DNA from 3 places in the Streptomyces sp. TE5632 genome. Region 2 is predicted to be linked to each of the others. Evidence: riboswitches for the same ligand, from Rfam matches in the RefSeq annotation. Region 2 holds a riboswitch; each other region holds the start of a gene.

Region 1 (7,636 bases), on a different contig from region 2:
CTTGTTGGTGAGGACCGTGCCCTGGGCCTCCATGACCGCGACCGGGGCGAAGTTCTCCGAGGCGATCATCTCGAGGGTGGACTGCTGACGGTGCAGCTCGGCGTCGACCGCCGCCGCGACGGCCGGGTCGAGCTCGTGCAGCGGGGTGTTCAGAAGCGACATGGGGTTACGTCCTCCTCAGCCCTGGACGAAGGCGTCGTACTCGGCGGCCGAGAGCAGGTCGGCCGGCTCGTCGCTCACCCGCACCTTGAACAGCCAGCCGCCCTCGAAGGGGGCCGAGTTCACCAGCGACGGGTCGTTCACCACGTCCTCGTTGACCTCGGTGACCTCGCCGGTGACCGGGCAGTACAGGTCGCTGACCGACTTGGTCGACTCCAGCTCGCCGCAGGTCTCACCCGCGGTCACGGTGTCGCCGACCCCGGGGAGCTGGACGAACACGATGTCGCCGAGCGCGTTGGCCGCGTGCTCCGTGATGCCGATCGTCGACACGCCGTCCTCGGCGGCCGTCAGCCACTCGTGTTCCTTGCTGTAACGCAGCTGCTGGGGGGTGCTCATGATCTGGATCCTCCTGTGTGCGAGGGACCGCCGGGATCGACGGCGACGAAAGGGAGTGAAGGGGGTGAAGGGAGTGAAGGGGGGTGAAGGGGGGGTGAAGGGGGTGGGAGGTTACGGGACCGGCCGATGCGGCTGTGTACGCGACCCACGTCCTACGACGGTGTCACTTCTGCCGCTGGTAGAACGGCAGCGCCACGACCTCGTACGGCTCGTGGCTGCCACGGATGTCCACGCCCACGCCCGGGGTACCCGGCGCGGAGTGCGCCACGTCGACGTACGCCATCGCGATCGGCTTGCCCAGCGTCGGTGCGGGCGCGCCGGAGGTGACCTCGCCGATCACCTCGCCGCCGGCCACCACCGGGTACCCGGCGCGCGGGATCCGGCGACCCTCGGCGACCAGACCCACCAGAGCGCGGGGCGGGGTCCGCTCGGCGCGGGCGGCGGCCTCGGTCAGGGCGGCACGGCCCACGAAGTCGCCCTCCTTCTCGAACTTCACGACCCGGCCGAACCCGGCGTCGAACGGCGTCAGCGAGGCGTTCAGCTCATTGCCGTACAGCGGCATGCCGGCCTCCAGGCGCAGCGTGTCCCGGCAGGCCAGCCCGCACGGGGCCAGCCCCACGCCCTCGCCCGCCCTGGTCAGCGCCTGCCACACCTCGACCGCGTGCTCCGGCGCGACGAACAGCTCGAAGCCGTCCTCGCCGGTGTAGCCGGTACGGGCGATGAGCGCGGGGACGCCGGCGACCGCGCCGGGCAGGCCGGCGTAGTACTTCAGGCCGTCCAGGTCGGCGTCGGTCAAGGTCTTGAGGATGCCGGCGGCCTCGGGGCCCTGCACCGCGATCAGCGCGTACGCGTCGCGGTCGTCGCGGACCTCGGCGTCGAAGCCCGCCGACCGCTCCACGAGGGCGTCCAGCACCACCTGGGCGTTGGAGGCGTTGGCGACGACCAGGTACTCGGGGGCCTCGGCCTCACCGAGCCGGTAGACGATCAGGTCGTCCAGGATGCCGCCGTCCTCGCCGCAGATCATGGTGTAGCGGGCGCGGCCGGGCTTGACGGTCCCGATGTTGCCGATCAGGGCGTAGTCCAGGAACCGCGCCGCCTGCGGGCCGGTGACGGTGATCTCGCCCATGTGCGAGAGGTCGAAGAGGCCCGCCTTCGTGCGCACGGCGTTGTGCTCGTCGCGCTCGGAGCCGTAGCGCAGGGGCATGTCCCAGCCGGCGAAGTCGGTCATCGTGGCGCCGAGCGAACGATGCAGGGCGTCGAGCGCTGTCCGGCGAAGTTCGGTACTGCTCATCGGTCGGTCTCCCAGGGCGATGGGGTCCCCGCCGGCCGGGGCCGAGCACGGGGAGGGTGAGGACGTTCCTCCCCATCTGTCATCGGAACCTGAGAGGTTCGCCATGACCGTCCGCGCAGGGGACGTCACGGCTTGCACCTTGGGTGGAGCCGCCGGGAACTCGCACGGCGGCCCGCTTTTCAGATGTGCCTGGCCCGCGCGGTAACGGTGCCTGAGAGATTCAAGGGAGGTACTTGCTCCTTCGGCGCCCCGGCGAAACGTGCCAGGGACTCTCCCGCGCGGATTCAAACGGCCGGTATGCAGTTGGCGCGCTCATCATTGCACGCATCGCGAGGCTTCGGCAGGGGGACCTTTCTCTCGTACGCACAGGGTGTTCAAGCCTGTACGGACGGCTGTGACAGGTCTGTGTCGGGAAACGGACGGAATGAAGAGGCTCCGCCGTTACCTTCTCTTTACACTCGGCGGGGACGGTGCTCAGGCGCCTGCCCCAGGGGAGGACTCACGGTGAACAGGACCACGGCGTACGCCACCACGGGTGTCGCGCCGCCCGGGCAGCAGGCCCCCTCGGCCGGGGAGGCCCGCGGCGCGCTGCCGGCGCCCGTCGTCCGCGACCTGCGCGAGTGCGCCGGCCGCAGTCCGCACGCCCTGCTCTTCGGCCCCCGCGACCTCGTCGTGGTCACCGGACTGCCCGGCAGCGGGAAATCCACGCTGATGCGGCGCGCGGTGCGCGGTACCCGGATCGACTCCCAGGACACCCGCGACCGCTGGGACCGCCGCATGCCGCGCCTCCTGCCGTACGCGGTGTACCGGCCCCTGGTCCGCCTCGACCACTACGCCGGGCTGAGCCGTGCCCTGCGCACCGGCGAGGGGGTCGTCGTGCACGACTGCGGTACCCACGCCTGGGTGCGCCGCTGGCTGGCCCGCGAGGCCCGCCGCCGGGGTGCGGGGCTGCATCTGCTGCTGCTCGACGTCCTCCCGGAGCAGGCGCTGGACGGTCAGCGTGAGCGCGGCCGCGGCGTCTCCCGGTACGCCTTCCTGCGGCACCGCACCGCCGTCGACCGGCTGCTGCGGTCCGTGGAGCGCGGCGCCCCGCCCGCGGGCTGCGGCTCGGCGATCCTGGTCGACCGGGACGCGGCGAACGCGCTGCGCCGCATCGACTTCACGGGCTGACGGCCGCACGGCTGACGGCCCCGGCGCGGCAGCGGTTAGCCTTTTCAGCCACAGCAGTGGTTCCAGGCAGGCGGTAGGCAGATGGACTTCCCGGCGGGCTTCTCCGCGGACTTCCCGGCACAGACTCACCCCCATCCGCACGGAGGATGGCCCGGCAATGAGTTGGAGGAGGTGCTCTCCGCCTCCCTCGGCGTCCCCTCGGCGGACGGCCGGATCATCGAGGTGCTGGGCAGGAGCTTCGTCTGGGTTCCGCTGCCGAACGGCGGCGGCCCGCACAGCGGCCCGCTGGACCTGCCCACCCTGGAGATCGAGGGACAGGCGTACGTCCCGGTCTTCAGCTCCGAGGAACAGTTCCGCCAGGTGGTCGGCTCCCACATGTCGTTCACCGTCGCGCCCGCGGTGGAGTTCGCGCGGGGTCTGCCGCCGCAGGCCGGGATCGCGGTGAACCCCGGCGGCGTGGTCGGCGTCCCGCTGCCGCCGCCCGCCGTGGCCGAACTGTGCCGGGCCGGACGCGGCCCGCTGGACGGTCCGGAGGGCGGCGGCCGGGTCAAGCTGTTCGAGCCCGACTGGCAGGACGATCCGGTGGACTTCCTCGCCGCCGCGGGCGCGGAGTTCGAGGCGATCGGTGTCGTCAGCACCGCCCGCCGCTGCCTCGCCGAGATCGAGACCGAGGACCCGGTGCTGTTCGTCGGGGTCGAACTGTCCCAGTGGGAGGGGGATCTGCGGACCCTGCCCGGTGACGCCCTGGGCCGCGCGCTGGGCCTCCGGCCGGTGAAGTGGCCCGTCAACCTGGTCCTCCTGGACGTGGCCCAGGACCCGGTCGGCCAGTGGATGCGCGACCGCGTCCGCCCCTTCTACCAGCGCGAGGGCTGATCCGCCCGGCGGAGCGAGTGGGAGGCCGTCCGTCCGTCGGCTCGCCGGTGCCCGGCGGACGGGCGGAGCCCCCGGGCCGCGGGCGGCTTAAGCTAGGTTCGTTGGCTGGGGCGAGGGTGTTGTACGGAGGGGCGATACAAAGTGAGCGCTGGCACCGCGGCGGCCGGGCAGGTCGAGCACATGCTGCGCCAGGTGACCCCCGGGCGTTACGACGCCTATGAGGCGTTGCTTCGCGCGCTCGCGACCCCCTCCTCGGGTCATGTCTGGATGCTGCTGTGGCACGGTCAGGCCGGCTCCCCGGACGCCCAGTACGGGAACATGGAGGTAGACGGCTTCGGCTACGCGCCCTGCGTGACCTCCGCCCAGGAGCTGTCCGCCAGTGGCTGGAACCGGTCTTACGAGGTCGTCGACGGCCTTGAGGCCGCCCGCGCCCTCTACCCCGACCGCTACGGCCTCTGGCTCAACCCGCACGCCCCCGGTGGCGGCCTCGGCATCCCGTGGCTCGATCTGCGCCGGCTCGCCACCGGCCTCGACCGGCAGCCCGCCGGACCCCTGCGGCTGTCCGAACCCGCCATCGAGATCCCCCAGTTCTACGCCCTGCTCACGCAGAACGCGCACCGTACGCCCGCCGTGCGCGCGTTGCGCCGCGCCTGGGTGCAGCCGGCGCTGGGCGCGCCGTATCTCGCCATCGGACTCGACGTCTACGACACCTCGCCGCCGGCCGTCGACGCGGTGCGCGCGATGATGCAGCAGTCCCTCAGTGCCGTCCCGGACGGGCTCCCGGTGTCGACCGTCGCGATGACCGACGAGCACGACCCGGTCGCCATGTGGCTGCGGGCCAACGCCCGCCCGTTCTACGACCGTGAGGCCCACGGGGCCGTTCCGCCGCCCGTCGCCGGCTCCGGCTACCCGCCCGCGCACCAGCGCTGACCGGGCCGTATCCACGAGAGGCCGGGACGGCGGGGCCGTCGTGCCCGCCGTTACTGACTCAGCGTGACGGTGTCCAGATGGTGGACACCGGTGCCGACGGTGAATGTCCTTGCCGTCGACGAGACTGATGTCACGTCAGTTTTTGGGTCATGTGCGCTCAGCTATGGCCGATTGACCGCCTGTCACCTGCGGTTTCACTCGTTCTTCACGCCGTCCGGCGCTTCCCGAGCGGCCGTTGGGGACGCGTCGGATGTCTCGAGATGGTCACTTCCGGGCGGAGGGGCGCCTGAAGCGTCCCTTATGTCGACCGTTCAGATCTCAGGTAGGTATCACCGGTATCCGGACTGTTCTCGACTCGCTGTGAACATCTGTAGTGTTCGGCCGGTCAAGATGCATCCACATAGCGGACCCGGAGTGGCCCCAATATGCGCATAACCAAGTCCCGAGCGGCTCGGGCGATCACGGCCGCGGTGGCGGTCGCTCTGATCGCCACGGGCTGCTCCAGCGACCGGGACAGTGACAACAAGAGCGACGGCAGGAAGGACACCTTCGTCTTCGCCGGCGCCGGTGATCCAGGCTCCCTGGACCCTTCCCTCGCGAGCGACGGTGAAACCTTCCGTGTGACGCGGCAGGCGTTCGAGGCTCTCATCGAGCACGAGTCCGGCGGCAGCGAGATGGTCGGCGGTCTCGCCGAGGACTGGTCCAGCAACGACAAGGGCACCGTCTGGACCTTCAACCTCCGCAAGAACGTGAAGTTCCACGACGGCGAGGCGTTCAACGCCGCGGCCGTCTGCGCCAACTACGACCACTGGTTCAACTGGACGGGCACCTACCAGTCCAGCGCGGTCTCCTACTACTGGCAGACCATCATGGGCGGGTTCGCGAAGAACGAGGACAAGGAAACGCCCAAGGCGAACTACAAGTCCTGCACCGCGAAGGACGAGAACACCGCCGTCATCGAGGTCAAGGAGCCCTCCGCCAACCTCCCCGGCGGCTTCTCCCTCAACGCCCTGGCGATCCACTCGCCGAAGGCGATCGAGGAGTACAAGAAGCAGGACGCCTCCGCCAAGGGCGACGCCATCACGTACCCCAAGTACAGCCAGGAGGCCGGCACGGTCGCCGGTACCGGCCCGTACAAGATCACGAAGTGGAACAAGGGCAACAAGGAAGTCTCCCTCGAGCGCTTCGACGACTACTGGGGCGAGAAGGCGAAGATCAAGAACCTGGTCTTCCGCACGATCTCCGACGAGCAGACGCGCCGCCAGGCGCTCCAGGCCGGTGACATCGACGGCTACGACCTCGTCGCTCCGGCCGACGTCAAGACCCTCGAGAAGCAGGGTTACGTCGTCCCGACCCGTGGCGTCTTCAACCTCTTCTACGTGGGCATGAGCCAGGAGGCCAACCCCGCGCTGAAGAAGAAGGAAGTCCGCCAGGCCATCGCGCACTCGATCGACCGCGAGAACCTGGTCAAGACCCAGCTGCCCGAGGGCGGCAAGGTCGCCGACCAGTTCATGCCCGACACGATCGAGGGCTACTCCAAGGACGTCAAGCAGTACCCGTACGACCCGGCCGAGGCCAAGAAGCTCCTCAAGAAGGCCGGCCAGGAGAAGCTCAAGGTCGACTTCTGCTACCCGACCGAGGTCACCCGCCCGTACATGCCTGCCCCGCAGGACCTGTTCGAGCTGATGAAGGACGACCTGGAGAAGTCCGGCATCACCGTCACGCCGAAGGCCATGAAGTGGGCCCCGGACTACCTGGACGCCACCGAGTCGGGCTCCTGCGACCTGCACATGCTCGGCTGGACCGGTGACTTCAACGACGGCTTCAACTTCATCGGCACTTGGTTCTCCGGGTACGACAAGCAGTGGGGCTTCAAGGACAAGAAGGTCTTCGACGCCGTGAACGCCGGCTCGAAGCTCGGCAAGCACGACGAGCGCGTCGCCGCGTACAAGAAGGCCAACGAGGTCGTCATGGAGTACCTGCCGGGTGTCCCGGTCTCGTCCTCCCCGCCGGCCATCGCCTTCGGCAAGAACGTGAACCCGCCGAACGTCTCCCCGCTGACGCAGGAAGTCTTCTCCGAGGCCTCCTTCAAGTAAGCGAGCGATCGGCAGGAAACGAAGAAACGAAAAACGGGGGGTCCGCCCGGCCGTCGGAAATCGGCGGCCGGGCGGGTCCATTCATGTAAGACATCACGCAAGAAAGGGGCATGCGGGGTGCTGCGTCTCGTCGTACGAAGACTGCTCCAGCTCATACCCACGCTGCTCGGTCTGTCGGTACTGCTCTTCCTGTGGCTCGACCGGCTGCCCGGCGGACCCGCCTCAGCGATCCTGGGGGAAAAGGCCACCGAGGCCGAAGTAATCCGCATCAACCGTGCGCTCGGGCTTGACCAGCCCGTCTACGTCCAGTATTGGCGCTTCCTCAAGCGCATCACCGAACTCGACCTGGGCACCTCCACCCAGACCGGACAGCCGGTGTGGGACGAGTTCGTCCTGCGCTTCCCCGCGACCGTGGAGCTGTCCCTCCTCGCGATCCTCATCGCCGTGGCCGTCGGTATCCCGCTCGGTTACTTCGCCGCCCGCAACCGCGGCGGCTGGCTCGACGTCACCGCGGTCTCCGGCTCGCTCGTCGGCATCTGCATTCCGGTCTTCTTCCTCGCCCTGATCCTCAAGAGCGTCTTCGCCGTCGAGCTCGGGCTCTTCCCCGTCTCCGGACGCCAGGAAACCGGCATCGACGCCACGAACGTGACCGGTTTCGCCGTTCTGGACGGTATCCTCACCGGGGAGTTCGACGCCGCCGGGGATGCGTTCCATCACCTGG
Region 2 (7,636 bases):
CCAGTTGCACGGGGAGCGTGTCGACACCGGGGAGACGCTGATCGGGCCCAACCCGGCGGACGAGCTGGCGCGGCGGAGGAACCGCGCGGTCTGAGCCGTCGGGGCCGGCTGAGCGGCCCGTGTCGTCCGGGGCGGCCGGTGGCCGGCCCGTGCGGCAGGGCATTGTCAGTGGCGTAGGGCAGCATCGGAGATGTGAGATCCGCGCCTACCATCCTGCATCTCGACATGGATGCCTTCTTCGCCTCGGTGGAGCAGGCGTCCAAGCCGAGCCTGCGAGGGAAAGCCGTGGTGGTGGGCGGGCTCGGACCGCGTGGAGTGGTCGCCACCGCCTCGTACGAGGCCCGGCTCTTCGGCGTGCGTTCCGCGCTGCCCATGGCGCAGGCGCGGCGGCTCGCGCCGAACGCGGCGTATCTCGTGCCGCGCTTCGCGTTCTACCGGTCGATCAGCGACCAGGTGATGGGGCTGCTGCGGGCGCTGTCGCCGCTGGTGGAGCCCTTGAGCCTGGACGAGGCGTTCGTGGACCTGGAGGCCGGCGGGGCGGCCTGGGACGAGCGATCGGCCCGGCTGGCCGGGGCAAGACTGCGCGCGGACATACGGGCGGTCACCGGGCTCACAGGGTCCGTCGGGCTCGCCGCCTCCAAGATGCTGGCGAAGATCGCCTCGGAGCAGGCGAAGCCCGACGGGCTGGTGCTCATCGAGCCGGGGAGGGAGCGGGCCCTGCTGGCGCCGCTCCCGGTCAGGACGCTGCCGGGAGTGGGGCCCGCCACCGGTGACCACCTGCGCAGGGCCGGGATCCACACGGTCGACGAGCTCGCCGAGGCCGGGGAGGACGAGCTGGTGCGGTTGCTCGGCAAGGCACACGGACACGCGCTGTACGCCATGGCTCTGGCACGGGACGAACGGCCCGTGGTGGCCGAGCGGGAGACGAAGTCGGTGTCGGTCGAGGACACGTATGACGTGGACATTCACGACCGGGTGCGGGTCGGCACAGAGGTACGACGGCTCGCCGACCGCTGTGTGCGCAGACTGCGGGGAGCGGGGCTGGCGGGACGGACCATCGTGCTGAAGGTGCGGCGCTACGACTTCTCGACGCTCACCCGGTCCGAGACGCTGCGAGGGCCCACGGACGATCTGGCGGTGGTGCGCGAGGCGGCGGCGCGGCTGCTGGACTCGGTCGACACGACAGGCGGAGTACGGCTGCTGGGCGTGGGAGTCAGCGGACTCGCGGACTACACCCAGGAGGACTTGTTCGCACAGGCGGCGGGAGGCAGGGGGGAGGAGTCGCCGGGCGAGGAGGGCCAGATGGCCGCACCCACGGAGGAAGAGCAGCGGACGAGCGCGGAGCGGCGCTGGCCGGCCGGGCACGATGTACGGCACACCGAGTACGGGCACGGGTGGGTCCAGGGCAGCGGCTTGGGGCGGGTCACGGTCCGGTTCGAGACGCCCGACTCGGCGGTGGGACGGGTGAAGACCTTCCGTACCGACGACCCGGCCCTGCAACCGGCGGACCCGCTGCCACTGGTGGATCGAAGTCCCGGGGAGAGCTAGAGGCCGCGGGTCGGCGCGGAGACTAGCGACGGCTCGGGGGCGAGTCCCGGGGGCATGGATCCGGGGCACTCGCAGGTGTGAGGGGGCCGCGGGCTTCGTGCTCCCGACTCCGGGGGCCGTCAGGCCGGGCGGTCGTCGCGGTCGGCGAGTTTGCCGAAGTCGTGGTCCGGAAGCGGGGGAGGCGCGGAGATGTCCAGACCGTAGTGGTGGTAGAGCTGGAGTTCCTGCTCCGGGGAGAGGTGGCGGCCCACGCCGAAGTCGGGGGCGTCCTTGATCAGGGCGCGTTCGAAGGGAATGTGGAGGCTGCCGTCGATCAGCTCGCTCGGCTCCAGGGGGACGAAGGCGTCCCTGCTGAACAAGCCGGTGCGTATCGCCGCCCACTCGGGTACGCCGGTGGCGTCGTCGAGATAGACCTCGTCGATGGTGCCGATCCGGGTTCCGTTGCGGTCGAACGCCTTGCGGCCGATCAGGTTGCGCGGATCGATGTCGGTCTGCACGGGCCCTCCACTGGTCGCAATCCGCAATCATTCGTCAGCACTACGAAACGGCACAATTGGTCCGGCGGCCACTCGAAGGTCCGGGGGTTGCCCTCGCTGGTACGCTGGCAGCGGCTGCTGACCCCGTGCGGGAGAGTCCTCCGGACACCATCGGAGGACGCCGAAGGAGCAAATCCTCCCCGGAAACTCTCAGGCCCACGTACCGCATGGACGAGGTCACTCTGGAAAGCAGAGCGGGTGTCGACGGCTCCCGCTCTCACCGACGGTGAAAGCCGGACGCCCTGCGGCGGTCCGGTGAAGCTCTCAGGTTGAGATGACAGAGGGGGAGGCCGTCCGGGCACCCGTCATGGTGCCCCTCGAAGGTCGTCAGACCAGGAGGCCTCCGCAATGACCGCCCACCGCATTCCCCTCTCCGAGCTCGAACAGGGAACGCCCTTCGAGCAGCGTCACATCGGCCCCGACCACGAGGCCCGCGCCAAAATGCTTGCGCAGGTCGGCTACGGCTCGCTCGACGAGCTGACGGCCGCGGCGGTCCCGGATGTGATCAAGAACGCCGACGCGCTCGACCTGCCGGGCGCCCGGACCGAGCCCGAGGTGCTGGCCGAACTCCGATCGCTGGCCGACCGCAACGAGGTGCTCGGCTCCATGATCGGGCTCGGGTACTACGGGACCTTCACGCCGCCCGTCATCCTGCGCAACGTGATGGAGAACCCCGCCTGGTACACGGCCTACACGCCGTACCAGCCGGAGATCTCGCAGGGACGGCTCGAGGCACTGCTGAACTTCCAGACCATGGTCGCCGAACTGACCGGCCTGCCGACCTCCGGGGCCTCACTGCTCGACGAGGGCACGGCCGCCGCCGAGGCGATGGCGCTGTCGCGGCGCATGGGCAAGAACAAGAACGGCCTGTTCCTGGTCGACGCGGACGCGCTGCCGCAGACGATCGCCGTGATCGAGACCCGTGCCGAGCCGACCGGCGTCGAGGTCGTCGTCGCCGACCTGAGCGAGGGCATCCCCGCCGAGATCGCCGAGCGCGGGATCAACGGCGTGCTGATCCAGTACCCGGGCGCCTCCGGAGCCGTACGCGACATCAAGCCGGTGATCGACCGGGCGCACGAGCTGGGCGCGCTGGTCACCGTCGCCGCCGACCTGCTCGCCCTCACGCTGCTGACGTCGCCCGGCGAACTCGGCGCGGACATCGCGGTCGGCACGACACAGCGCTTCGGTGTGCCCATGGGCTTCGGCGGGCCGCACGCCGGATACATGGCCGTGCACGAGAAGATGGCGCGCAGCCTGCCCGGACGGCTCGTCGGTGTCTCCGTCGACGCGGACGGAAACCAGGCCTACCGGCTCGCGCTCCAGACCCGTGAGCAGCACATCCGCCGTGAGAAGGCCACCAGCAACATCTGTACCGCCCAGGTGCTGCTCGCCGTGATGGCCGGGATGTACGCCGTCTACCACGGTCCCGAAGGATTGCGCACCATCGCGTGGCGCACCCACCGTTACGCGACCGTCCTCGCCGAAGGGCTCCGGGCCGGCGGCGTGGAGATCGTCCACGGCTCCTACTTCGACACGCTGACCGTGCGGGTCCCGGGGCGGGGTGCCGAGGTCGTCGCCGCCGCGCGGGACAACGGCGTCAACCTGCTTCTCGTCGACGCCGACCACGTCTCGATCGCCTGCGACGAGACCACCACACGGGCCCGGCTCGCCGCCGTGTGGAGCGCCTTCGGCGTCGAGGCCGACGTCGAGACCCTGGACGCGGCGGCGCCCGACACCCTGCCGGACGCCCTGCTGCGCACCGACGAGTACCTGACGCACCCCGTCTTCCACCAGCACCGCTCCGAGACCGCGATGCTGCGCTACCTGCGCCGGCTCGCCGACCGTGACTACGCGCTGGACCGCGGGATGATTCCGCTGGGCTCCTGCACCATGAAGCTCAACGCGACCACGGAGATGGAGCCGATCACCTGGCCCGAGTTCGGGCAGCTGCACCCCTTCGCGCCGGCCGAGCAGGCCCAGGGCTACCTCACGCTCATCCACGAACTGGAGGAGCGTCTCGCCGAGGTCACCGGCTACGACAAGGTGAGCCTCCAGCCCAACGCGGGTTCCCAGGGCGAACTGGCCGGGCTGCTCGCCGTGCGCGGCTACCACCGGGCCAACGGCGACGAGCAGCGCACCGTCTGCCTCATCCCGTCCTCCGCGCACGGCACCAACGCCGCCAGTGCCGTCATGGCCGGGATGAAGGTCGTCGTCGTGAAGACCGCCGAGGACGGCGAGGTCGACATCGACGACCTGCGGGCGAAGATCGAGCAGTACCGCGACGAGCTGTCGGTGCTGATGATCACGTACCCGTCGACGCACGGTGTGTTCGAGGAGCACGTCGCCGACATCTGCGCGGCGGTGCACGAGGCCGGCGGCCAGGTGTACGTGGACGGCGCGAACCTCAACGCGCTGGTCGGGCTGGCCAAGCCCGGACACTTCGGCGGCGACGTCTCGCACCTGAACCTGCACAAGACCTTCTGCATCCCGCACGGTGGCGGCGGTCCCGGCATGTCGGCCCGGTCGGCGTGCGGGCGCACCTGGCGCCGTACCTGCCGAACCACCCGCTCCAGCCCGGGGCCGGGCCGGAGACGGGGATCGGGCCGGTCTCGGCCGCCCCGTGGGGCTCCGCGGGCATCCTGCCCATCTCGTGGGCGTACGTCCGGCTCATGGGCGGCGAGGGGCTCAAGCGGGCCACCCAGGTGGCGGTGCTCAGCGCCAACTACATCGCCAAGCGTCTCGAGCCGCACTACCCGGTGCTCTACACCGGCCCCGGTGGGCTGGTCGCGCACGAGTGCATCATCGACCTGCGCCCGCTGACCAAGGCGACCGGCGTGAGCGTGGACGACGTGGCCAAGCGGCTGATCGACTACGGCTTCCACGCGCCGACGATGTCGTTCCCGGTGGCGGGAACGCTGATGATCGAGCCGACCGAGTCCGAGGACCTGGCCGAACTCGACCGGTTCTGCGAGACGATGATCGCGATTCGCGCGGAGATCGAGAAGGTCGGTTCCGGCGAGTGGCCCGCGGACGACAACCCGCTGCGCAACGCCCCGCACACCGCCGCCGCGCTCGGCACGGAGTGGGAGCACCCGTACAGCCGTGAGGAGGCCGTCTTCCCGACCGGTGTGAGCGCGGCCGACAAGTACTGGCCGCCGGTGCGCCGTGTGGACCAGGCCTTCGGCGACCGCAACCTGGTGTGCTCCTGCCCGCCGCTGGACGCGTACGACGACTGACGCCGAGGGCCCGGTCACCGGGACCGAGGAGTGGAAGGGCTCCGCTCCGGCCGTACGGCCGGAGCGGAGCCCTTCGGCGTACCGCTTCCGTCAGGCACGGTCGATATGGACGTTTGTCGACTTCACGCGGGCAGTGGCCTCCATGCCGACCTCCAGGCCGAGCTCCTCGACGGCCTCGCGGGTCAGCAGCGAGACCAGACGGTGCGGGCCCGCCTGGATCTCGACCTGGGCCGCCACGTCGCCGAGTTTGATCGCGGTGACGATGCCGGGGAAGGCGTTGCGGGCCGAGGTGTACGGCGTGCCCTCCTCGGTGGCGCCGGCCTTCGCGAGGTCGACGGAGAACGCGGCCAGGTCCCGCCCGTCGATGAGCCGTCGTCCGCCTTCGTCGCGATGGGTGGTGAGTCGGCCCGCGTCCGCCCAGCGTCGGGCGGTGTCCGGGCTGACGCCGAGCAGCCGCGCTGCCTGGCCGATCGTGTAGGACTGCATGCCGATCACGATAGGCGGCGAGCGGAACCGGACGGGGCGGGGCCGCCAGCGGATGACGTGAGACCGCCGTCCTCGGCGGGCTCCGGCGGGGCTCAGAGGCGCTTCGCGGGAACCGCCGTGCTCGCCCCGTACGGCCAGGCCCGTGCCCGGCTCCGCGCGGGGTGGGTCCGGCTGCTCGTCACCGGGCGAGCGCCGGGCGGGGTTTCCGTTCCGCGGGTGGGCACAGGTCCGCCCGGTGGAGCTCAGGTGGTGGTCATCACCGCGGGACCCCCGGGACGCTGCGGGGCGATGCTCCTGCCGTCGGGCAGGAGTTCACCGGTGTCCTCGAAGAGCACGACACCGTTGCACAGCAGGCTCCAGCCCTGCTCCGGGTGGTGCGCCACGAGACGGGCGGACTCCCGGTTGGCGGATTCGGCTGAGGGGCACGGTGACGGATGCTGGCACATGGATGGGATCTTTCGCTCTGTTGTGACCTGTGGGTTGGCTGTTGTCTCTGTCGCGCGGCGTGAAACCTCGTTCATGGCCGCCCCCCGTTGTCATAGGTCGGTCGGAAACAAGTGTTGCCCTCTGGACGGCGATCCGCAGGGATTTCGCGGCACCGCCCCTCACAGGTCGATGACGTGTCACCCGCGCGGACGGTTCACCTCAACTGCACTGTCACTTCGGGTGGTTCCGCATGGCCGGATGAGGCTAGTCCGAGGGTTCGGAGCGCTCGGGGCCGCTCGGGCCGTGGATGCTCGGGGCGCGCGGGTGCCCCGCCGCGGGGATCGGGCGGCGGGGCACGGGAGTGGTCGTGCGGGAGTGACGGGGCGGGACGCGCGTGTCGGTCAGGCGGGTGAGCCGAGCAGGCGGTTGGGCGTCACCCGGTGGGTCAGCACCGGGAGGAGTTCCGCGACCAGGTGCGGGCGATGGGCCGCGATGCCGGGCGGCGCGGGGGCGAGCGGGACGAGCAGGTCGGTGGCGGCGGGGTGGCCGGTGGCACCGTCCGCGGTGCGGTCGCCGTGCAGCCAGAGGGTCAGCATGTAGAGGCCGGGCACCGACAACAGCCGGGGCTGGTACGGCTGTGACAGGGACTCGGCCTGGCGCAGGGCCAGTTCGGTGGAGGCGATGTACGGACCTTCGAAGAAGCGGGAGAAGGTCCAGCCGTCGGGGGTCAGTACGGTGTCGGCCGCTGCCACCGCCCGGTCGCCGCAGCGGATCAGGAAGCGCCAGCCGGCCAGTCGCGTCGCGGACACGCCCTCGGCGGTGATCCGGTCCAGGACATGCACGGGCAGCGGCAGTTCGGGCGAGACCGGCCCCTGGGCACCGAGGAGGGAGGGGGTTCGGGCCTCGCTGACCGCGGTGGGGGAGGAGAGCGCGGTCAGGACGGAACGCAGTGCGGGCGCGGGGGCCGGGGGGACATGCAGGGGCATGGTGGGTCGCCTCTCATTCGAAGGCACGGTGGCACGAGGGCGGGGCGGACGACGCTGTCAGCTCACGAAGGGTCGGAAGGCAGGGGCCGGGGGCCTGAGCGCGAGAGGTGGGGGTGAGGACTGCCGCACGTCACCTCGAGGGCTGGATCACTCGACCGTGGGCGCCAACCTTCTGCCCTGTCCACGGAGTTTATACGACGCGTGTTCGGGATGTGTTTCCGCTAGCTGTTTTCGACCCGTTAAACAAGGGTGCTTCTGGTCGATGAAATGGGGGAATCATCCCGATTCCGAACCGGGTGCACGGCGATGACCTCGATAAACGACCGTTAAGTGGTAGGCCTATTGTCGTCGGCGTTTTTCACGAGTCCGTCGTCGCGTTGTTGCGTGCCATGCCGGCCATGCCGCGTGAATGTGCCAG
Region 3 (7,636 bases), on a different contig from region 2:
ACGAACGCCAGCACCCGCTCCGACCCTCCGGGAACGGCCACCGCTTCCTCGCCCACCCACAGGCCGAAGCCGCCCAGGACACCGATGCGCACCCCGACCCCGCCCCGACCGGAGACCGCCGAAACGGGAACGGAGGCGGCCCGGACCGAAACGGCCTCCCGCGGCGCCCGTCGGCCGACCGCGCCGTGACCACCCCGATGTCCGTTCTCCATGCCCCCTGCCCATTCCCGCAGAGACGCAAATCCGGTCACAGGTGCCCCGTGTGCCCCCACCCACCATGCTCCACCCCCCACCACACGCTGTCGAGCCGCTTCCGCGTCCGGGACGGTGTCGAGCCGCTCGGAGACGACGAGGCGCTCAGACCCGTTTCCCGTCGTGCTCGAATAGACCCCCAGGGTGACTGGCCGAGCACTTGGTCGTAAGGGGTCTTTGGCCGGAGGCCTCCCCGTGGTGCGCTTCACCACCTTTCCTCTCCCCCTTCATGGAGCCGCGATGACGGTGCAACAGCATCAGGCGACGGACCAGACGGTCCTGGTGTACACGGCCATCGCGCAGCCCGCGCCTCGGCCGGACAGCGCCGGGCCGGGCACGACGGCGTTCCGCCACCGGGTGGCGGCCGATGCGCTCAGCAGCGCCAGGAAGGCCTCCTGCGACGCGGTCGGGTCGACGTACCCGAGGAGCACCGCTCCGGCACGGCGGTCGTCGACGACAACCCCTCCCGGCTCAAGACCCACGAGATCGTTCGCAGCGAGACCACCGAAGGCCTCACTCCGGTCCGGCGCTGCTCCGCCTGAGGGGTCAGCTGGAAAAGCGCAGGCGGCGGACGGTGAGCCGCCCGTCGTCCTCGCGCTTGACGACGTGCGTCGTGCTGGGCGTCGGCTCCTCGCCCTCGAAGACCGCCTCGCCCCGTGTCAACAGGTCGCTGATGTGCTTCTCGGCTGCCTGGCGCTCGGCGTCGTCGCCCTGCCCGCTCCCACCCGAGTCCGGATGCCTTTCCTTGCCTGTGCTCAACGCCGATGCCGAGCCTGAATACCCGTAGGTGACCTCACCCGCCTGCCGGCGGCCGAGAGGCGGACGTATTCGGCGACGGCAGCGCTCCTGCAGGTCGGCGTCTCGGCTGCCGCCTGTTCGGCACGGTCCCTTCAGTGGGCGTTCTCGCCATGGGTGTTCCCGTTGTCCAGGTCGTTCTGCCCGCGGTCCGGTTGGCGGGTGAATCGGGTTGCGAGGTGGTAGGCGACGGTGACGTTGTCATACCGTCGGCCGGGGACGACTCTGTCGGGGAGGTTGATCCGGTCACTGTGGGATGTTGATTCACGTTCGCCAGTGCCGGGGAAACTGACGGCTGTCCGTGGTTTTTCCGTGAAGCGGAGGTGCTTGGATCGGACCGTCGCCTGGAACGAGATGTCTGGTTCCGGGTCCTGGCCTCCGATGGTGGCGGGCCGTCCGGCGCCTTGTGGCTTGGAGGTACCAGCCGTTCAGGGGGGCTCGTCCCGCCTCCGGGGGGTGCGACGGGTGGGCCGAGGTGCTTCCTTCCCGTCCTCGCCGCGGGCCCGGCGCGGGCGGGTGCCGCTCTTGCTCCGGGCGGTCCGGTCCCGGTCCCCGTCGGCGGGCCCGTGTGACGTGCTTGATCCGGCCGGCCTCGTCCGGCCGGCGGTGTCGCCTGTCGCCTCGGTGACGTCCTCGACGGCTTTTTGCGCGGTGCCGCCCGCGGCCTCGGCCACGTCCCCGGCGGTGTCGCCGGCATTCCCGCCGACATCGCCGACGGCCTGGCTCGCCCCGGCACCGACGTCCTCCACCGCTCGCCCGGCGCCACCGCCGACGTCCTGCACGGCCCTCCCGGCGCCGCGTCCCAGGTCGTCGACCGCACCGCCGGCGCCGCGTCCCACGTCCTGTACGGCGGACCCGGCACCCCGGCCGACGTCCTCGACGGCCCTTCCCGCGCCCGTGCCCAGCTCACCAACGGCTTGGCGGGCACCGCCACCGACGTCCTGTACGGCGGAACCGACCCCGCGTGCCAACTCCTGGACGATCTCCGGGTTGCGATCGAGCGTGGTCAGCACCCGGTTGACAATCGTCACGACGTTGTGGAGGCGCACCTTGAGCTGGGCTTGCGCCTCCACACCCGAGATGCCCAGGTGCACCCTGCCGAGTGCGACGTCGGCGCCCACGTTCAACTTCAACAGGTCCAACACCTCGGCCTGCAGTGAGACATGCGCCCGCAGGTCCTCCACGTCCAAGTCGATCTGGTCGACCTTCAGCACAGGAACGTCGAGGAAGACGTCAGGAGCCGCGTCGGCCGGCTCACCGCCGAAAGCGTCGGTGTCCTCGTGGGCCGTGGCCGACTCGTCCTCGGCGCTGGGTTCGCCGTCGTCCAGGTCGTGCTCCTCGACGGGGTCCTCGTCGTGCTCGGCGTTGTCCTGCATGGGTCCGCCTCCATGAACTCGCCGGACGTTTCGCGCCTTTTGGGACAGTATGGCGTACAGGTGTGCGGCGCGGTGCTGTCGGCCGCGGTGGAGCCACAGGCCGGCCGGGGAACGCACGGAAGGTGCCGGGGGGCGCCCGCGCGCGAACGGGGCCAAACGGGTGGCAGCCGTCATGGCCGGTTCCCGCTGTTGTTCCGGGAAGTCGAGGAGCTGATGTTCGAGCGCGAGGTGATCGTCTCGTACGAGACGATCCGGCGTCGGTGTGCGAGGATCGGCCGGATCCGTGCGAATGAGCTGCGCAGCCGCCGGACGCAGAACCTGGCAGCCGCTGCCGAGCCCCGGCTAGCGATTGATGGTTCGCATCCCTGCCTCGTCATATCGTTCGCCCGCCGCCTCGGGCAGTTCCGCGTCGATGCGGGCCAGGTCGTCCTCGGTCAGCGCGATGCCGACCGCGGCGGCGTTCTGTTCCAGGTAGGTGCGGCGCTTGGTGCCCGGGATCGGCACCAGGCCCTCGGCCTGGGCCAGCACCCAGGCGATGGCCAACTGGGCCGGGGCCACGTCCTTCTCGGCGGCGATCTCCTTCACCTTGGCCGCCAGCCGCAGGTTCGCCTCCAGGTTGGCGTCCTGGAAGCGCGGGTTCTCGCGGCGCCAGTCGTCCGCGTCCAGCTCGTCCGGCGAGGTGAACCGCCCGGCGAGGAAACCGCGGCCGAGCGGTGAATACGGGACGAAGCCGATGCCCAGCTCCCGGCAGGCGGGCAGCACCTCGGCCTCCACGTCCCGTGACCACAGCGAGTACTCGCTCTGCACCGCGGTGACCGGGTGCACGGCGTGGGCGCGCCGGACGGTCTCCGCGCTCGCCTCGCTCAGGCCGATGTACCGCACCTTGCCCTCGGCGACCAGCTCGCCCAGCGCGCCGACCGTCTCCTCGATGGGTACGTCCGGGTCGACCCGGTGCTGGTAGTACAGGTCGATGTGGTCGGTCCCCAGCCGCTGCAGGGAGCCGTGGACCGAGCTCCGGACGTGCTCGGCCGAGCCGTCCTGGGGGCCGACCGTGCTGATGTCTCCGGGTACGGCGTTGTCCATCCGGTAGTTGAACTTCGTCGCGATCACGTACTTGTCGCGATGTCCCCGGATCGCCTCGCCGACGAGTGACTCATTGGTGAGCGGCCCGTACATCTGCGCGGTGTCGAGAAAGTTCACCCCGAGGTCGAGGGCGCGCCGGATGGTCGCGATCGCCTCCTCGCGATCGGTGGATCCGTAGAAGGCGGACATGCCCATGCACCCCAGGCCGATGGCCGATACCTGGAGGTCCCGCAGACTGCGCTTCTGCATGCCGTGTCCCAGCCTTTCCCTGCGTACTCGTTCATTGCCCGGGCGGCACGAAGCCCCTCATCCATTTAGCGACGGATTCCACCACCCGGCATCCTGTGAGAGGCACCGGGCGACACGGGCACCGCCGGCTCCAAGCACGCCGCCGCCCTCCCAGAACCCAGGTTCTGGGAGGGCGGCGCCGTCCCGCAACCACACAACGACCGTGTCCCGCCCCAGCCAGTACAGCCCGTCACACCACGCAGCCAGAGGTTGGGCGGTTCGTGCCGGTGAGCCGGATCAGCTTCGCCTCGGGTGGCGAGCCTGCGGGGCCCCTCATGTGGTGAGGTCGTCTCAGCGCAGGGGCTGTTCCGGGGAGTCGGCCGGGGACGCCGTCTGCCGGACCTGACGGCGGCGGTGACGGAGCACTGTCCACGCGATGCCGAGAATGACGAACCACACCGGGGTCACCAGCAGCGCCTGCAGGGTGTCCTCCTTCTGGGTCAGTGCCCAGACGAGGAACGCGAAGAAGGCGAGTACGACGTAGCACATGACGACGCCGCCAGGCATCTTGAACGTCGACGCCTCGTGCAGGTGAGGACGGCGCTTGCGGTACACCAGGTAGCAGATCAGGATGATCGACCAGACGAACATGAACAGCAGGGCCGAGATGGTGGTCACCAGCGTGAAGGCCTCGATGATCGAGTCGCCCATGGTGACCATGACGACACCGGGGAGCAGGAAGAGGCCGGACAGGAGCAGGGCGTTGACCGGTACCTTCCTGGAGGTGAGCTTGCCGAAACGGGCCGGCGCGTCGCCCTCCTGGGCCAGGCCGTAGACCATCCGTGAGGTGGAGTAGATGCCCGAGTTCGCGGACGAGGCAGCAGAGGTCAGCACCACGAAGTTGATCACGGAGGCGGCGATGCCGAGGCCGGCCAGTGTGAACATCACGACGAAGGGGCTGCGGTCCGCGCTGATCTGGCGCCAGGGTGTGACGGTGATGATCGCGATCAGGGCCACCACGTAGAACAGCATCACGCGTACCGGGATCGAGTTGATCGCCTTGGGCAGGTTCCGTTCCGGGTTCTTGGTTTCCGCCGCAGTGGTGCCGACCAGTTCGATGCCGACGAAGGCGAAGGTCGCGATCTGGAATCCCGCGACGAACCCCATGGGGCCGGTGGGGAAGAAGCCGCCGTCGTTCCAGAGGTTGGAGAAGCTCGCGGTGGCGCCCCCGGGTGCCTGGAAGCCGCCCAGTACCATGCCGAATCCGACGACGATCAGTGTCACGATGGCGATGATCTTGATCAGTGCGAACCAGAACTCGGTCTCACCGAACGCCTTCACCGTGGGCAGGTTCAAAACGATCAGCAGGACGACCGCCGCGAGTGCCGGGATCCACAGCGCGAGCCCTCCCCACCAGTACGACACGTACCCGGCGATCGCGATGACGTCGGCGACGCCGGTGACGATCCAGCAGAACCAGTAGGTCCACCCCGTGAAGAAGCCGGCCCACGGTCCGAGAAGGTCCGAGGCGAAGTCGGCGAAGGACTTGTAGCGCAGGTTGGAGAGCAGCAGCTCTCCCATCGCCCGCATCACGAAGAACAACATCGCGCCGATGATCATGTAAACGAAGATCACCGAGGGGCCGGCCAGTGAGATCGTCTTGCCCGACCCCATGAACAGGCCGGTGCCGATGGCGCCGCCGATCGCGATCAGCTGGATGTGCCGGTTGGACAACTGCCGGGAGAGGTGCTGTTCGCCCGCGGGGGAGGGGGGTTGTCCGGGCTCCGTCGCGGGCTCCGTCCCGGGTGCCGGGGCGGTGGTCGGGACGGCTTTGCTGCTGTCGTGCATGTGCGAACCTCGTGGATCTTTGGTGCGTGCGGGCCGTGACAGACGTGTCATGGGATGCGGCCGCACACGCATGGGAGGAGCGAGTGGGCACAAAGAGTCGGCATGAGTGGTGGGGCGGCCGGCGGGGTGCCGGGCACGCCGGACACGCCGGACACGCCTTCAAGGGGTGTGGGCCCATGAGGGAGGGCCGTGGGTGGGAAAGCCGGAGCTCAGTCGGGATGCCGACGGGCAGCCGGCGGCCGGCGGCGGGGTAACGAGAAAGCCATCGGGGGGTCCTCAAAGGTCGGGCACGGGCAGGAACCCGCGCTGCCGAGTGGAGCCTCCCCCTCTGTCATGGGGCCTGAGAGCTTCGCCGCGGAAGTTCGCGGCTTGCACCGTGGGCGAGGCGCGGGAGCGCCTGCTTTTCAGAGGTGCCTGCCCGAGCGGTAGGGGTGCCTGAGAGTTTCCGGGGAGGTGTTGCTCCTTCGGCGCCCGGGTCTGGCTGACCCGGTGCTCTCCCGCAGCGGGATGAGCGGCGATGTGAGGCTAGGCCCGCACCGGCAGCCGGTCAAGACCTGCGCGAACGTTGATCGTTTACTTCCGGGTAGGGCGGCGTTTCAGGATCGCGTGCACCTTCCCGCGGGTGCGGGCCGCTCCCGAAACCGGGTCGGCCCTGTGCGTCGGCCGCCGGGATCGTCCCCTTTTTGCGGCCGCGGACGTAGGCGAGCCGTTTGCCGTCGTGGCTCCGTACGGGGCATGGCCGTTTGGTGCGAACGCGAGGGGTGGCGGCGCCAAGAAGCCATCCCGAAGTCCCGCTTGAGGCAAGGTCACCGGACTCTGCGAAACCCGGGGCGGTTCAGGGTGTGGCTGGACAGATCAATCGACGACGGGTAGACAAGCGCACGAAGCTCCTGGCGGACACGGGTGATCTTGGTCGAGAACCCATCTACCAGGAGTTTCGTTGTCCCGTAGAGGCCTCCCCCGCCAACGCCCCGACCACGCGGCCAGGTTGAAAAGGATCAGGGTAATTGCCTATTGCATCCAAAGCCTCGGGGTGATCGAATATGCGTCCGGCGATCGGTGTTCTTGACGTTACGCAGAGGGTGTCGCACATGATGGGCCGCTGGTTGGCAAGCCGAACGAAACAGCATCAGACGGGCCCCCTGGCAGCTGTGCAGACTCCCTCGAATGCCGGAGTGCTGAGCTGCCGGATCCTCAGCCCGGCCAACGAGCCGGTGCCGCACGCCCGATTCGCGGTCAGCGACACCGTGGGACGCACCATGGTCGAGGGCGGGACGGACCCCTTCGGATCGTTCGTGGCCACAATTCCGGCGGGGGAGTACCGGCTCGCGGTGTTCGCCGAGGGGTACCTGCCGTACCGGGTGCCGTGCACGGTCACCGAGAACTCCCTGGCCTCGCTCGGCGATGTGACCCTGCGGGCGGCACAGCCGCTGGAGATGCCCGCGCCGGGCGACTGGGAGATCGATCTGGCGCACTCCTCGATCGCCTGCACCGCGCGGCACATCGGGGTGGCCCGGGTGCACGGCCGGTTCAACTCCTTCGCGGGGGTGGTGCGGATTACCGGTGACGCGACGCAGACGGCGATGCACGTGGTGATCGACGCGGGGTCCATCGACACCAATGTGAGGATGCGTGACGACCATCTGCGGTCGGCGGACTTCCTGGACGTGGCGCGGTTTCCGACCATCGAGTTCTACAGCGACCGGTTCGTGCCCCGGGGCGGCAATCGGTGGGACGTCATCGGCGAGCTGTGGCTGCGCGGGGTGGCGCGTACGGTCACGCTGGACATGGAATACCTCGGGCTCGGCAACGGCATGCAGGGCGAGGCCCGTGCGGCCTGCCGGGTCACCACCGAACTGCACCGCGACGACTTCCAGGTGAGCTGGCAGACGATGCTGGCGCGGGGTATCGCCGCCGTTGGCCCCACCATCCGGGTCGACATCGACGTGCAGGTCGTGCCCAAGAGCTGACCACCGACCTGGCGTTCGCTGTCCCGAAAGACGCCCGGCAAGGGCTCTTGTGAGCGAAGTGAGACATGTGCTGGTGCTGCCCGA

What was found. Region 2 has a riboswitch for glycine ahead of gcvP (aminomethyl-transferring glycine dehydrogenase). Riboswitches for the same ligand answer to the same signal wherever they lie in the genome.
Region 1: another riboswitch for glycine. It lies ahead of gcvT (glycine cleavage system aminomethyltransferase GcvT); the one in region 2 lies ahead of gcvP (aminomethyl-transferring glycine dehydrogenase).
Region 3: another riboswitch for glycine. It lies ahead of cycA (D-serine/D-alanine/glycine transporter); the one in region 2 lies ahead of gcvP (aminomethyl-transferring glycine dehydrogenase).

What each region holds. Positions count from the first base shown of each region.
Region 1 covers NZ_JBSSEA010000003.1:4,017,469-4,025,104, forward strand. Annotated here, with positions in the region: gene glyA (serine hydroxymethyltransferase) at 1-162, opposite strand, end outside; gene gcvH (glycine cleavage system protein GcvH) at 178-555, opposite strand; gene gcvT (glycine cleavage system aminomethyltransferase GcvT) at 719-1,846, opposite strand; glycine riboswitch at 1,913-2,035, opposite strand; glycine riboswitch at 2,036-2,133, opposite strand; gene ACVW19_RS23690 (AAA family ATPase) at 2,351-3,016, shown strand; gene ACVW19_RS23695 (enhanced serine sensitivity protein SseB) at 3,098-3,889, shown strand; gene ACVW19_RS23700 (enhanced serine sensitivity protein SseB C-terminal domain-containing protein) at 4,070-4,819, shown strand; gene ACVW19_RS23705 (ABC transporter substrate-binding protein) at 5,245-6,915, shown strand; gene ACVW19_RS23710 (ABC transporter permease) at 7,033-7,636, shown strand, end outside.
Region 2 covers NZ_JBSSEA010000001.1:355,461-363,096, reverse strand. Annotated here, with positions in the region: gene ACVW19_RS01865 (MerR family transcriptional regulator) at 1-94, shown strand, start outside; gene ACVW19_RS01860 (DNA polymerase IV) at 193-1,548, shown strand; gene ACVW19_RS01855 (PRC-barrel domain-containing protein) at 1,668-2,045, opposite strand; glycine riboswitch at 2,164-2,260, shown strand; partial or broken gene gcvP (aminomethyl-transferring glycine dehydrogenase) at 2,433-5,320, shown strand; gene ACVW19_RS01845 (TOBE domain-containing protein) at 5,411-5,806, opposite strand; gene ACVW19_RS01840 (DUF5999 family protein) at 6,049-6,252, opposite strand; gene ACVW19_RS01835 (hypothetical protein) at 6,634-7,218, opposite strand.
Region 3 covers NZ_JBSSEA010000003.1:6,253,073-6,260,708, forward strand. Annotated here, with positions in the region: gene ACVW19_RS33785 (AfsR/SARP family transcriptional regulator) at 1-212, opposite strand, end outside; gene ACVW19_RS33790 (hypothetical protein) at 510-734, opposite strand; gene ACVW19_RS33795 (hypothetical protein) at 799-1,011, opposite strand; gene ACVW19_RS33800 (hypothetical protein) at 1,476-2,423, opposite strand; partial or broken gene ACVW19_RS33805 (IS6 family transposase) at 2,601-2,732, shown strand; gene ACVW19_RS33810 (aldo/keto reductase) at 2,766-3,755, opposite strand; gene cycA (D-serine/D-alanine/glycine transporter) at 4,086-5,582, opposite strand; glycine riboswitch at 5,904-5,995, opposite strand; glycine riboswitch at 5,996-6,092, opposite strand; gene ACVW19_RS33820 (YceI family protein) at 6,674-7,552, shown strand.